3 regions of the Sphingomonas sp. Leaf30 genome follow, and region 2 is predicted to be linked to each of the others. Evidence: predicted binding sites of a transcription regulator. Region 2 holds the regulator's gene; each other region holds the start of a gene.
What was found. Region 2 encodes LexA, which represses DNA repair genes until DNA is damaged. Its sites were predicted from a motif close to GTTCCNCNCTTGTTCT; they were not measured.

Region 1: the regulator LexA is predicted to act here: its motif matches at 1,786-1,801, upstream of ASE89_RS18340 (ATP-dependent helicase).
Region 3: the regulator LexA is predicted to act here: its motif matches at 1,835-1,850, upstream of recA (recombinase RecA).

Annotation. Positions count from the first base shown of each region.
Region 1 is NZ_LMKZ01000018.1:978,932-983,116, forward strand. Features, by position in the region: gene ASE89_RS18340 (ATP-dependent helicase) at 1-1,782, opposite strand, end outside; gene ASE89_RS18345 (GFA family protein) at 1,884-2,279, shown strand; gene ASE89_RS18350 (UrcA family protein) at 2,504-2,830, shown strand; gene ASE89_RS18355 (inorganic phosphate transporter) at 3,060-4,185, shown strand, end outside.
Region 2 is NZ_LMKZ01000001.1:1,263,614-1,267,798, forward strand. Features, by position in the region: gene ASE89_RS05870 (ComEC/Rec2 family competence protein) at 1-1,693, shown strand, start outside; gene lexA (transcriptional repressor LexA) at 2,196-2,921, opposite strand; gene ASE89_RS05880 (molybdopterin molybdotransferase MoeA) at 2,990-4,174, opposite strand.
Region 3 is NZ_LMKZ01000001.1:1,102,822-1,107,006, forward strand. Features, by position in the region: gene ASE89_RS05135 (tetratricopeptide repeat protein) at 1-735, shown strand, start outside; gene ASE89_RS05140 (4-(cytidine 5'-diphospho)-2-C-methyl-D-erythritol kinase) at 756-1,613, shown strand; gene recA (recombinase RecA) at 1,927-3,000, shown strand; gene ASE89_RS05150 (class I SAM-dependent methyltransferase) at 3,260-4,117, shown strand; gene ASE89_RS05155 (glutathione S-transferase family protein) at 4,114-4,185, shown strand, end outside.

The DNA.
Region 1 (4,185 bases), on a different contig from region 2:
GACGCCGCCCTCGTCCAGCGAGCGCTGCGAGGGGAAAAGTCCTTCCTCCCAGCCGACGCAGAAGACGGTGTCGTATTCGAGGCCCTTGGCGGCGTGGATCGTCATGATCGTGACCTGCGGATCCTGCGCGCCGCCCTCATTGTCCATCACCAGCGAGACATGTTCGAGGAACGCGCCGAGCGAATCATATTCCTCCATCGCGCGGACGAGTTCGCTCAAATTCTCGAGCCGGCCGGTCGCCTCGACCGATTTCTCGGCCTGGTACATTGCGGTGTAGCCGCTCTCGTCGAGCAATTGGCGGGCGAGTTCGGCGTGGGGCAGGCTGGTCGCCATGTCGCGCCACCGCGCGATGTCGCCGACGAGGCGGCCGAGCGACTTCTTTGCAGCGCCGGTCAGCTCGTCGGTGTCGAGGATGCGCGCGGCGGCGGTGGTCAGCGGGGTGCCGGTGGCGCGCGCGAGCTGGTGGATGCGCGCGACCGCCTTGTCGCCGAGCCCGCGCTTGGGGACGTTGACGATGCGTTCGAAGGCGAGGTCGTCCGCCGGCTGGTTGACGACGCGGAGATAGGCGAGCGCGTCGCGGATCTCGGCGCGTTCGTAGAAGCGGAAGCCGCCGACGATCTTGTACGGCATGCCGATCGCGATGAAGCGATCCTCGAACTCGCGCGTCTGGTGCTGCGCGCGGACGAGGATCGCGACCTCGTCGAGGCTCTTGCCCGTGCGACGGACGCTCTCAATTTCCTCGCCGACGCGGCGCGCTTCCTCGGGGCCGTCCCAGACGCCGATGACCTTGACCTTCTCGCCGACGTCGAGCTCGGTCCAGAGCTGCTTGCCGAGGCGTCCGCCATTGTTGGCGATCACGCCGCTCGCGGCGCCGAGAATGTGCGGCGTGCTGCGGTAATTCTGTTCGAGGCGGATGACCTTCGCACCCGGAAAGTCGCGCTCGAACTTCAGGATGTTCTCGACCTGCGCGCCGCGCCACGAATAGATCGACTGGTCGTCGTCGCCGACACAGGCGATGTTCTTGCGCTCCTGCGCGAGCAGCCGCAGCCAGAGATATTGCGACGAGTTGGTGTCCTGATACTCGTCGACCATGATGTATTTGAAGCGCTGCTGATACTGCGCCAGCACGTCGCGGTGCGTCTTCAGGATGACGAGCATGTGGAGCAGCAGGTCGCCGAAATCGCACGCGTTGAGCGCGCGCAGCCGGGTCTGATATTGTTCGTACAGCTCGCCGCCGCGACCATTGGCGTAGCGCTCGCTCTCGCCCGCATCGATATCGGCGGGGACGAGGCCCTTGTTCTTCCACTGGTCGATCAGCCCGGCGAGGCTGCGCGTCGGGAAGCGCTTCTCGTCGATATCGGCGGCGAGGATGAGCTGCTTGAGCAACCGCAACTGGTCGTCGGTGTCGAGGATCGTGAAATTGGACTGCAGCCCGACGAGCTCGGCATGGCGGCGCAGCATCTTGGCGGCGATCGCGTGGAAGGTACCGAGCCACGGCATCCCCTCGACCGCGTCGCCGACGAGGCGCCCGACGCGCTCGCGCATCTCGCGTGCGGCCTTGTTGGTGAAGGTGACGCTGAGGATCTCCGATGGCCACGCCTTCTTGGTGAAGATCAGATGCGCGAGTCGCGCGGTCAGCGCCGCGGTCTTGCCGGTGCCTGCGCCGGCGATGATCAGGACGGGGCCGTCGGTGGTCAGCACCGCCTCGCGCTGGGGATCGTTGAGGCCGCGGAGATAGGGCGGCTGGCGGTTTGCGTCGGACGGATGGGCGATCTGGTTCACCGGTGAACAGGTAGGGAACGGGGCGCGATCGGGCAAGCGGCTAAGGCTTGCACGGCGCAGCGATATGTGGAACAAATCGAGAATATCAACAGGAGGCGTGCATGTTGTCGGGACGATGCCACTGCGGAGCGATCCACTATGTCGCGACGGGCGAGGCGGCGCATCATGCGCTGTGCCACTGTGAGGATTGCCGCCGAAGCGCAGGCGCGCCGATGGTCGGCTGGATCGCGTTCGCGACCGAGCAGGTGACGATCTCGGGCGATCCGGTGACCTATGCGTCGTCCGAGCACGGGCGGCGGCAGTTTTGCGGGACGTGCGGGACGGGGCTGTTCTACACCAACCCGGTCGCGCTGCCGGGGATCATCGACATCCAGTCGTGCACGCTCGACGATCCCGAGTCGGTCACACCGGGCGCGCAAATCCAGGTCGCGGAGCGGCTGGCGTGGATGGCGGACCTGGCGAGCCTGCCCGAATTCGCGCGCTATCCGGGGATGTGAGCGCGCGTTCGGTCGCCACCCAGGTGCGGGGTGATCGAAATCGCGGGGCGACCGACGAACCGTCGCCAAACCGTCGCGGGAGCGTAACGATCCGGGCGTAGGGCGTGCGCAGCGACGAGGGTCTTCGTCGGAGAGGCCGCGCAGAGACGGTTCTCCCGACGGTCAGCCATAGTCGCACGCAGGCGGTGTGCCTGCGGACCGCAGGACCAGCAAAGGACGTCATCATGAAGATCCTCCACAGCGTCGCTTCGGCGGCGATCGTTTCCGCGTGCCTTTTTGCGACCGGCGCTGCCGCCGATCCGGTGCGCGACCCCGTCACGATCCGTGTCTCGCATGCCGGGCTCGACCTGGCCAGCGACGCCGGGCGGCGCGTGCTCGCGCGTCGCGTGCAGTCGGCGGTCAACCGGACCTGCGCCCCGCGGACCGGCGGGCTGAATGCCTTTGCCGAGTCGCGCCGGTGCCGCGCGGAAATGATGCAGGACGCCACGGTCCAGACTGCCGCGTTGCTGACGCGCAACGGGACGCAGCTGGCAAGCCTCGCGGGGCGGTGACGGGGTAGCGTCTTCGCGCTCTACTCGGGTGCGCGATTGAAGGAGGACCGCTCTGTCAGAGGCGCGGCGGTCCTCCCCCGCCGTCAGGCTGTACCTGCCCCCCCGGCGGGGGAGGATCATGGGCGGTCGCGCGCTGCGCGGGGTTCGTCACTGTGTCATTCTGGTATCGCCGCGCGGCGATGCATCGCGCTGTCATAAAGTTGTAATCGTTAGGGCCGACTGCGCGATCATGGCTACTTCCCCATTAACGGTCGACGCGATCGACCGCGCACCGCGCAGCGGACCGCGGCTCGATCATGATCTGCATCCGGCCGGGCGCTGGATCTTTCTGGCAATATTGCTGGGGGGGCTGGCCTATGCGGGGTTCAGCATCGCCACCGATACCGCGCAGGTCGGCGAGACGCTCGCGGTCGGTGCGTTCGCGTTCCTCGGGCTCGCGCTGCTGATCGCGCTCGGGTTCGAATTCGTCAACGGCTTCCACGACACCGCCAATGCGGTCGCGACGGTCATCTACACGCATTCGATGCCCGCGCCGCTCGCGGTGGTCTGGTCGGGCTTCTTCAACTTCGTCGGCGTGATGACGTCGTCGGGTGCGGTCGCCTATTCGATCATCACGCTGCTGCCGGTCGACCTCATCCTCAACGTCGGCAGCGCGGGCGGGTTCGCGATGATCTTCGCGCTGCTGCTCGCGGCGATCCTGTGGAACCTCGCAACTTGGGCGGTCGGGCTGCCCAATTCGTCGAGCCATGCGCTGATCGGCTCGATCCTCGGCGTCGGGCTCGCCAACCAGCTGCTCAACGGCGGCGCGGACGGCACGTCGGGCGTCGACATGGCGCAGGTGACCAAGGTGCTCTCCGCGCTCGCGTTCAGCCCGGTGGTCGGCTTTGTCGGCGCGCTGCTGATGCTCTTGGTGATGAAGCGCTTCCTGCGCGACCGCAAGCTGTACGAGGCGCCCGAGAGCGATACGCCGCCGCCGCGCGGGATCCGTGCGCTGCTGATCGGCACCTGCACCGCGGTCAGCTTTGCGCATGGCAGCAATGACGGCCAGAAGGGGATGGGGCTGATCATGCTCATCCTGATCGGCTGCGCGCCGACCGCCTATGCGCTGAACCGGACGATGCCCGAAAGCGCGACGCCGGCGTTCGTACAGAGCGCCCGCGCGGCGTCGTCGGCCTATGCCGCGCATGCCGACGGCACGCCTTCGACGGTCGAGGCCGCCCGCGCGCGCGTCACCACCGCGCTGAAATCCAAGCAGGTCGCCGAGCCCGTCGTCTATGGCGCGCTGGCCACGCTGTCGAACGACGTCACCCGCCGGATCGAGGGCTATGGCTCGCTCGGCAAGGTCCCCGCGGCGG
Region 2 (4,185 bases):
CGCGCGACTCATGCCGCCGCCCTTGCCGGCGGTGCCCGGCGCCTATGACTTTGCGCGCGTCGCTTGGTTCGGCGCGATCGGCGCGACGGGGCGGGGCTTTTCGCCTGTGGTGGTAGCAGAGCCGGGCCGCGGCGGCGCTGGAGTCCGGGTGGCGCTGTCGCGGCATATCGTCGCGCAGCTTGACGGGAGCGCGGGCGGGATCGCGGCGGCGCTGGCGACCGGCGACGTCGGCGCGATCAGCGACGCGGATGCGGAGGCGATGCGCCGCGCCGGGCTGGCGCATCTCCTTTCGGTAAGCGGCCTCCACATCACCGCGGCGGTCGCCGCGACGATGCTGATCGTGATGCGGCTGCTGGCGCTCAGCCCATGGCTCGCGCTGCACACGCGACTGCCACTGATCGCCGCGCTTGCCGGTGCCGCAGCGGCGATCGGCTACACCGTGCTGACGGGCAGCCAGGTGCCGACGATCCGCTCCTGCGTCGCCGCGTTGCTGGTGCTCGTCGCGCTGGCGATGGGGCGCGAGGCGATGACGTTGCGGCTCGTCGCGACGGGAGCGATCGCGGTGATGCTCGCGCTGCCCGAATCGCTCGCCGGGCCGAGCTTCCAATTGTCGTTCGCCGCGATCACCGCGATCATCGCGCTGCACGAGCATCCCGTCGTCCGTGCCACGTTCACGCCGCATGACGAGGGCCGCAGCAGACGCCTGTTGCGCGGCGCCGCGTCGCTGCTGCTGACCGGGCTCGTTGTCGAGGCGGCGCTGATGCCGATCGCGGTTTATCATTTCCACAAGGCCGGGCTGTACGGCGCGGTCGCCAATATCGTCGCGATCCCGCTGACCACGTTTGTCGTGATGCCGTTCGAGGCGCTGGCGCTGCTGCTCGACACGATCGGGATTGGCGCGCCCGCCTGGTGGCTGGTCCAGCATGCGCTCGACGCGCTGCTGTGGCTCGCGCGCGGCGTGGCGCATGCACCGGGCGCGGTCCGCGCGCTGCCGGCGGTGCCCGACGGGGCGTTTGCGCTGATGGTCGTTGGCGGGGTGTGGATCGCGCTGTGGCGGACGCGGTGGCGACGGATCGGAATGCTGCCCTTGGCGATTGGCGCGATCTGGGCGCTGACGACGCCGTCACCCGATATACTGGTCACGGGCGATGGTCGCCATGTCGCGGTCCGGACCGCCGCCGGGCTCGCGCTGCTTCGCGATCGGGCGGGGGATTATGTCCGCGATACACTGGCGGAGAATGGCGGGGTCGATGGTGAGCCGCTGCTGCTCGCGGATCAGCCCGACGCGCGGTGCAGCCGCGACCTGTGCCTGACCGATGTCGTCGCGCGGGGGCGGGCGTGGCGTGTGCTGGCAACGCGGAGCGTTTACCGGGTGCCGATCGCGGAGATGGTTGCCGCCTGCCGGCGCGCGGACATCGTCATCAGCGAGCGCGGGCTGCCGCGTGGTTGTACGCCGCGATGGCTGAAGCTCGATCGATCGGTGCTTGAGCGGACCGGGGGGATCGCGTTGACGCTGACCACGGGGCGGATGGTGACGGTGCTCAATCCGGGGGACCGGCACCCGTGGCGCGATCCACCGACGCTGGCGCGGTCAACGCGACGGTTTGGGGCGGCGGGCGATCAGCGCGGAGTGGCCGGGGGTGTGGCGCTGGTTCGGTTACGGTCGCTGGGCCGGGGGTGGTCGGAGCGATAGGCTGCGAATAGGTATGTCGGGTTGCGATCCTGCGCGGCTGGGGCCCCGACTGGCGCTCGCGCGATTCAAAAACCGGACGTTGATGCTTGGGGCCGCTGGTAAGCGCGTCGGATCGACATTTCCGTCGGTCCGCATTTCTGCTGAGACGTTTGCCGAGCCGACCTTCATCTGGTCTGCGGTTAGAGCCCAAAGTCATGGAGGGTGGCGTGCCGGGCTCTAGATCCTGACTTTCGTCAGGATGACGGAGGAGGTGGGACTGGGCCTGCTGGTTTAATGCGCGTGCCGCTTTTCTCCACCGTTGCTTTTGTCCGGAGTCTCGGGACGGGGGCGAAGGTGATGTCAGGTTGCCCCGGCTCATGCCAAACAAGGGGTGCCAAGCGCGCCAACCTTGCGGCTCTGTTTACGGGGCGTAGATCGAGGCGGTGCCGACATTTGACGTTCACCGAACGCCACGCCAGCCGGTTGCGCGGCGGTGATGACCGCCAGCGCTCCCCGGCATTCGTCAGTCGTAGCGGCGCAGGATACCCGACAGCTTGCCCTGAACCCGGACCTGAGCAGGCGCATAACGCTGGGGGTCATAGGCGCGGTTGGCCGGGTCGAGCCGAACCATTGCGCCCTCGCGGCGAAAATATTTCAGCGTCGCTTCGCTGTCCTCGATCAGCGCGACGACGATTTCGCCGTCGCGTGCGATCTCGGTGCGGCGGATCAGCGCGTAATCGCCATCGAGGATGCCGGCTTCGACCATCGAGTCCCCCGAAACCTCCAGCGCATAATGCTCGCCAGTGCCAAGCAAAGCGGCCGGGACAGCAAGCATCGAACTGCCTTCAAAGGCTTCGATCGGGACGCCGGCGGCGATCCGGCCGTGCAGCGGGATCTCGACGACGTCGTTCGCCGCGATGCGGGCGGGCGACGCGGGCGTGGCGCTGACCGTGTCCGGCGCAGATACTGTGTCGGCCGATGCCGCCGCCTTCGGCCCCGACTTCACCGCAGTCTGTGCGATTGCAGCCTCGGGACGCTCGGGCATCCTCAGCACTTCGAGCGCGCGCGCCCGGTTGGGCAGGCGCCGGATGAAGTTGCGCTCCTCAAGCGCGCTGATCAGACGGTGCACGCCCGATTTCGATTTCAGGTCGAGCGCGTCCTTCATCTCCTCGAACGAGGGCGACACGCCCGTCTCGGCGAGGCGGTCATTGATGAAGCAGACAAGCTCGTGCTGCTTGCGCGTGAGCATAACGGTTCTCCGTCCGGAACAGACGAGGAACTTCTATGGAACACTTGCAGCTTCGTCAAGCGGTGACGTCACGCGATGACGAGGATTTCCGCCGAGTCGCCCGCCCTTGCCGCCGGCGCGTCGCCGTCGCGGACGATCAGGCAGGACGAGCGAGCGAGCGTCAGCAGCATCGAGCTGTCCTGGATGGTCGAGGCATAGGCGCGGCCGTCGCGCAGTTCGGCGCGCATATAGTCGGTCCGCGACTGGTTGGGCGGAAGATCCTCGCCGAGCAGCGCGTGCGTCGTCTGCGGCAGGGGATCGCGCGCGCCGAGCATGTGCGCGACCACGGGGCGGACGAAGAGGATGGCGGTGACGAAGGCGGAGACGGGATTGCCCGGCAGGCCGAGCAGCATCGTCCGGCCAAGCGTGCCCGCCATCATCGGCTTGCCCGGGCGCAGCGCGATCCGCCAGAAGTCGATGCCGCCGCCCGCTCCCTCGATCGCGGGGCGGACGAGGTCGTGATCACCGACCGACGCGCCCCCGGTGGTCACAAGCAGATCGGCATCGACCCCGGCAAAGGCGTCACGCAGCGTGTCGAGCCGGTCGGGGAGGATTCCGAGATCGATAATGTCGACGGGCAGGTCGGCGAGCATCGCGGCGAGCATGATGCCGTTCGATTCCGGCAGCGGGACGGGATCGCTGGTCGAGCCGGGAGGGACGAGCTCGTCGCCCGTCGCGGCGACCGCGACGCGCAGCCGGCGGCCGACCGACAAGGCGCCGTGCCCGCCGGTCGCAGCGACTGCGATGCGGGCGGGCGTCAGCCGGTCGCCGGCCGCGATCAGCCGCGTGCCGGTCGCGAAGTCGAGCCCCTTGCGGCGCGTGTTGCGGCCTTCAAAGGCGGGGCCTTCGCCGTCGAGCATCAGCCGGTCGCCGTCGCGTGCGGCTTCCTCCTGGACGAGCACCGTGTCGGCGCCCGCCGGCATCGCCGCGCCGGTGAAGATGCGCGTCGCCTGTCCCGCGCCGACTGAACCGGTGAAGGGGCGGCCGGCCGCGCTCTCGCCGATGACCGTCCACGGCCCGGGCAGATCTGCGTAGCGGATCGCGTAGCCGTCCATCGCCGAGAGGTCGGTCGCAGGCTGGGTGCGGCGGGCGAGAATGTCCTCCGCCGCCCAGCGACCCATCGCCGATCGCAGCGGCACGGTTTCGGCCGGCACGCGCGATGCCATGGCGAAGAGGCGGGACTGGGCTTCGGCGACGGGGACGAGAGGGCGCATGCGGGCTCCGT
Region 3 (4,185 bases), 160 kb from region 2:
GCGGTGCTCGACAGGGTCGATGGCACGTCGCCGTCCGCAGAGGCGGCGATCGCCAAGCGTCTCGAAATCCTGTCGGTCGCCGGCCGTGACGAGGCGGCGCTGGCCATCGCGAGGACACGCGCCGAGCGGCAGGAGGCGGTCGCCGGTGACTGGCAGCGTTATGCCGACCTGTTGCTGACGACCGGCGATGCGGCGGCGGCGGCGCAGTGGTATGGCCGGGTTCTGGCGGCGGATCACGGCGCGCCGGCGGGCGCGCGCGGCGGCTGGGGGGCGTGGCTGCAATATGGCGGGGCGCTCGATCAGGCGGGGCGCTGGCCCGAGGCGCGCATCGCGCTCCGCAAGGCGGTTGCCCTCGCCCCGACGCAACCGCTCGCGCTCAATTATCTGGGATTCGCGCAGGTCGAGCATGGCGACGACATCGCGGGTTCGATTCGCCTGCTCGAGCGGGCGAGCCGGCTCGATCCCGCCAATCCGTCCGTCACCGACTCGCTCGGCTGGGCCTATCACCGCGCCGGCGATACGCGACGCGCGCTGCCGTTGCTCGAGCGTGCCGCGCAGGCGGAGCCGACCAATGCCGAAATCGGCGATCATCTCGGTGATGCCTATTGGAGCATGGGCCGACGCTACGAGGCGCGCTATGCGTGGCAGGCCGCGATCGTCACCGGCGATGCCGAGGAGCGCGCGCGCATCGCCGCGAAGATCGACACCGGCCTGCCGATCGCTGCGCGCCGTTGACTCCTGATCCCGAGACCCCGATGCCGACGACGACCGAAACCGCACCTGCCAAGATCAATCTCGCGCTGCATGTGCGTCACCGCCGCGCGGACGGCTATCGTGAACTCGAGACGCTGTTCGCCTTTGCCGAGCATGGCGACGTCGTCACGGTGCGCACGGCGGACGCTGACAGCTTTGCCATCATCGGGCCGTTCGCAGCGGCCTTGCGCCCGCAAGCAGGGGACACGGACGCGGCGCCGTGGGACGGCAACCTCGTGACGGCCGCAGCGGACGCGTTCGTCGCGACGTTCGGGATCGCCGCGCACCACGCGATCACGCTCGACAAGCGGCTGCCGATCGCATCGGGGATCGGTGGCGGATCCGCCGATGCCGCGGCGACGCTGCGCGCGCTGGCGCGGCTGTACGGCGTCGCGGTGCAGGATCCGGCTCTTCACGACATTGCCGCCCGACTGGGTGCGGACGTGCCCGCGTGCCTCGTCAACCGGACGACGTTCGGAACCGGGCGCGGCGATACGCTAGTCGCGGTAGACGGGCTGGCGGGAACGCCGTTGCTGTGCGTCAATCCGGGCGTGGCGGTGTCGACCGCGGCGGTATTTGGCGCGTGGGACGGGATCGACCGCGGGCCGCTCGGCGAGGGGCCGCTGCTCGAACGCGCGATTGCCGGGCGGAACGACCTCGAGGCGCCGGCCTGCGCGATCGCGCCGGAGATTGCCCGCGTCCGCGCGTTGCTGGATGCGGCGCCGGGCGTGCTGCTCGCGCGCATGTCGGGATCGGGGGCGACCTGCTTTGCGCTGTTCGACAGCATCGCGGCCCGTGATTCCGCGGCGGCGGATGCTGGTGTGCAGGGTTGGTGGACGCTGGCGTGCACGCTGCGCTGAACGCGGGTTAAATGCCGCGTTGAAACTGTTCGGCTTTGGGACTCCGGACGCTGTAAAATCGATTGCATCGCACCGGTCGGAAGCGTCAAATCGGGCTGTCCACTACCGGATCGGCGCCATGGTTTGCCGACCGGCCCAAGGTTTCTCTCAAGACGCCGAAGCGGACCCATGATGGGAGGGCGGTCACCGAAAGGCGGCCGCCCTTTTTCACATTCCCCGATGTTCCGCACTTGTTCCGTGAGAACAAAAGCAATACATGGCGTTTGACGCGTTGAATGGCACGCGCGCTTGCTTTAGCGATGGGAGCTTATCGATGGCCGCTAATCTGAAAGTGATCGACACCGGCATGGCAACAGCAACCAACGACCGGCAAAAGGCGCTCGATGCCGCACTCGCGCAGATCGACCGCGCGTTCGGCAAGGGCTCGGCGATGCGTCTGGGCTCGAAGGAGACGATGCAGGTCGAGGTGATCTCGACCGGCTCGCTCGGGCTCGACATCGCGCTCGGCGTCGGCGGCCTGCCGCGCGGCCGCGTGATCGAGATCTACGGTCCGGAAAGCTCGGGCAAGACCACGCTCGCACTCCACGTCATTGCCGAAGCGCAGAAGAATGGCGGCACCGCCGCGTTCGTCGACGCCGAGCATGCGCTCGACCCGGTCTATGCCAAGAAGCTTGGCGTCAACATCGACGAGCTGATCGTGTCGCAGCCGGACACCGGTGAGCAGGCGCTCGAGATCGTCGACACGCTGGTCCGCTCGAACGCGATCGACGTGCTCGTTGTCGATTCGGTCGCAGCCCTCGTGCCGCGCGCTGAAATCGAGGGCGAGATGGGCGACAGCCATGTCGGGCTTCAGGCGCGCCTGATGTCGCAGAGCCTTCGCAAGCTGACCGGTTCGATCAGCCGGTCGCGTTGCATGGTGATCTTCATCAACCAGCTCCGCATGAAGATCGGCGTCATGTACGGCAACCCGGAGACGACGACGGGTGGCAACGCGCTGAAGTTCTACGCTTCGGTCCGTCTCGACATTCGCCGCATCGGTGCGGTCAAGGCGGGCGACGAGGTCACCGGCAACCAGACGCGCGTGAAGGTCGTCAAGAACAAGGTTGCGCCGCCGTTCAAGCAGGTCGAATTCGACATCATGTACGGGCAGGGCGTCTCCAAGCTCGGCGAGATCCTCGATCTCGGCGTGAAGGCCGGGCTCGTCGAGAAATCGGGTGCGTGGTTCAGCTATGACAGCGTACGGCTCGGTCAGGGTCGCGAGAATTCGAAGACCTTCCTCAAGGACAATCCCGAGACCGCCGATCGTCTCGAAAAGCAGATCCGCGCGCGCACCGACAAGGTTGCCGAGGAAATGATGGTCGGTCCCGACGCCGAAGACGACGCCTGAGTAAGGGGCGGAGCCCTTTTCCTCGCAGGGAAGGGCTCCGCGTCCTGTGACAGGGCGAGGCAGCGTCCAGGGCTGATGGGTCGGGCGAGTTTCGTCTCGCCTGGTTGAGCTGATGGGCCGCAGCGGGACGCGTGTTGGGCGATCGTCCGGAAATCCAGTGAGCCCTAGCGGGCATATGCTTCACGACTTGCGTCAAACGCGCCACAAGAGCTGATCTTGTGCGCACAGACGGGAGTTCGACCATGCGATATGGCCAATCATGACCAGTGATCGAGACTGGACCGGACGCGTCGGCGACACCTGGGCCACGGAATGGCGCCGTACCGACCGCAGCTTCGAGGGGCTTGCGCCCGTACTGAACGCCGCGATCCTTGCGGCGGCAGGCCCGCAGACTCGTACTGTTGTCGATATCGGTTGCGGCGCCGGCGCCACGTCGCTGGCCAGCGCGCAGGCGCTGCCGGACGGGCAAGTGATCGGCATCGATCTCTCCCCGAAGCTGATCGCAGTGGCGAACCACCGCGCCGGACATCTGACCAATGTCGCGTTCCACTGCGCCGACGTCGCGGCGGGCGTCGAGACGCATGCGCCGATCGATCTCTATGTCTCGCGGCATGGGGTCATGTTTTTCGCCGATCCGGTGGCGGCCTTTGCCCAGCTCGCTGAGGCCGCCGCCCCCGGCGCCGCGCTCGTCTTTTCGTGCTTTGCCGAGCGTGCAGCCAATCGCTGGGCGGTGGAAACTGTCGCGGGTGCGGATGACGCATCCGGACCGACGGGGGCCATGACCACGCCGGGGCCCTTTGCCTTTGCCGATCCGGCCTATGTCGCGGAGATGCTGAAGCAGGCCGGTTGGAGCGCGACGACACCACTGCGTGTCGACTTCGGCTATCGCGCGGGAGGCGGCGCGGATCCGGTGGCGGACGCGATCGACTATCTCAGCCGGATCGGTCCCGCGGCGTCGCGGATCCGCGACACGCACGGCGCGGAACGCGAACAGGCGCTGGCGCGTCTGACCAGCGCCTGTGTCGATCGTCTGGCCGGGGATGCGGTCGAATTTCCGGCCGCCGCCTGGATATGGACGGCACACAGGGCGCGCTACAGCCAAGGGAGCCTGCCATGATCACCGTCCACCATCTCGAAAACTCGCGATCGCAGCGGATCCTGTGGATGCTCGAGGAACTTGGGCTG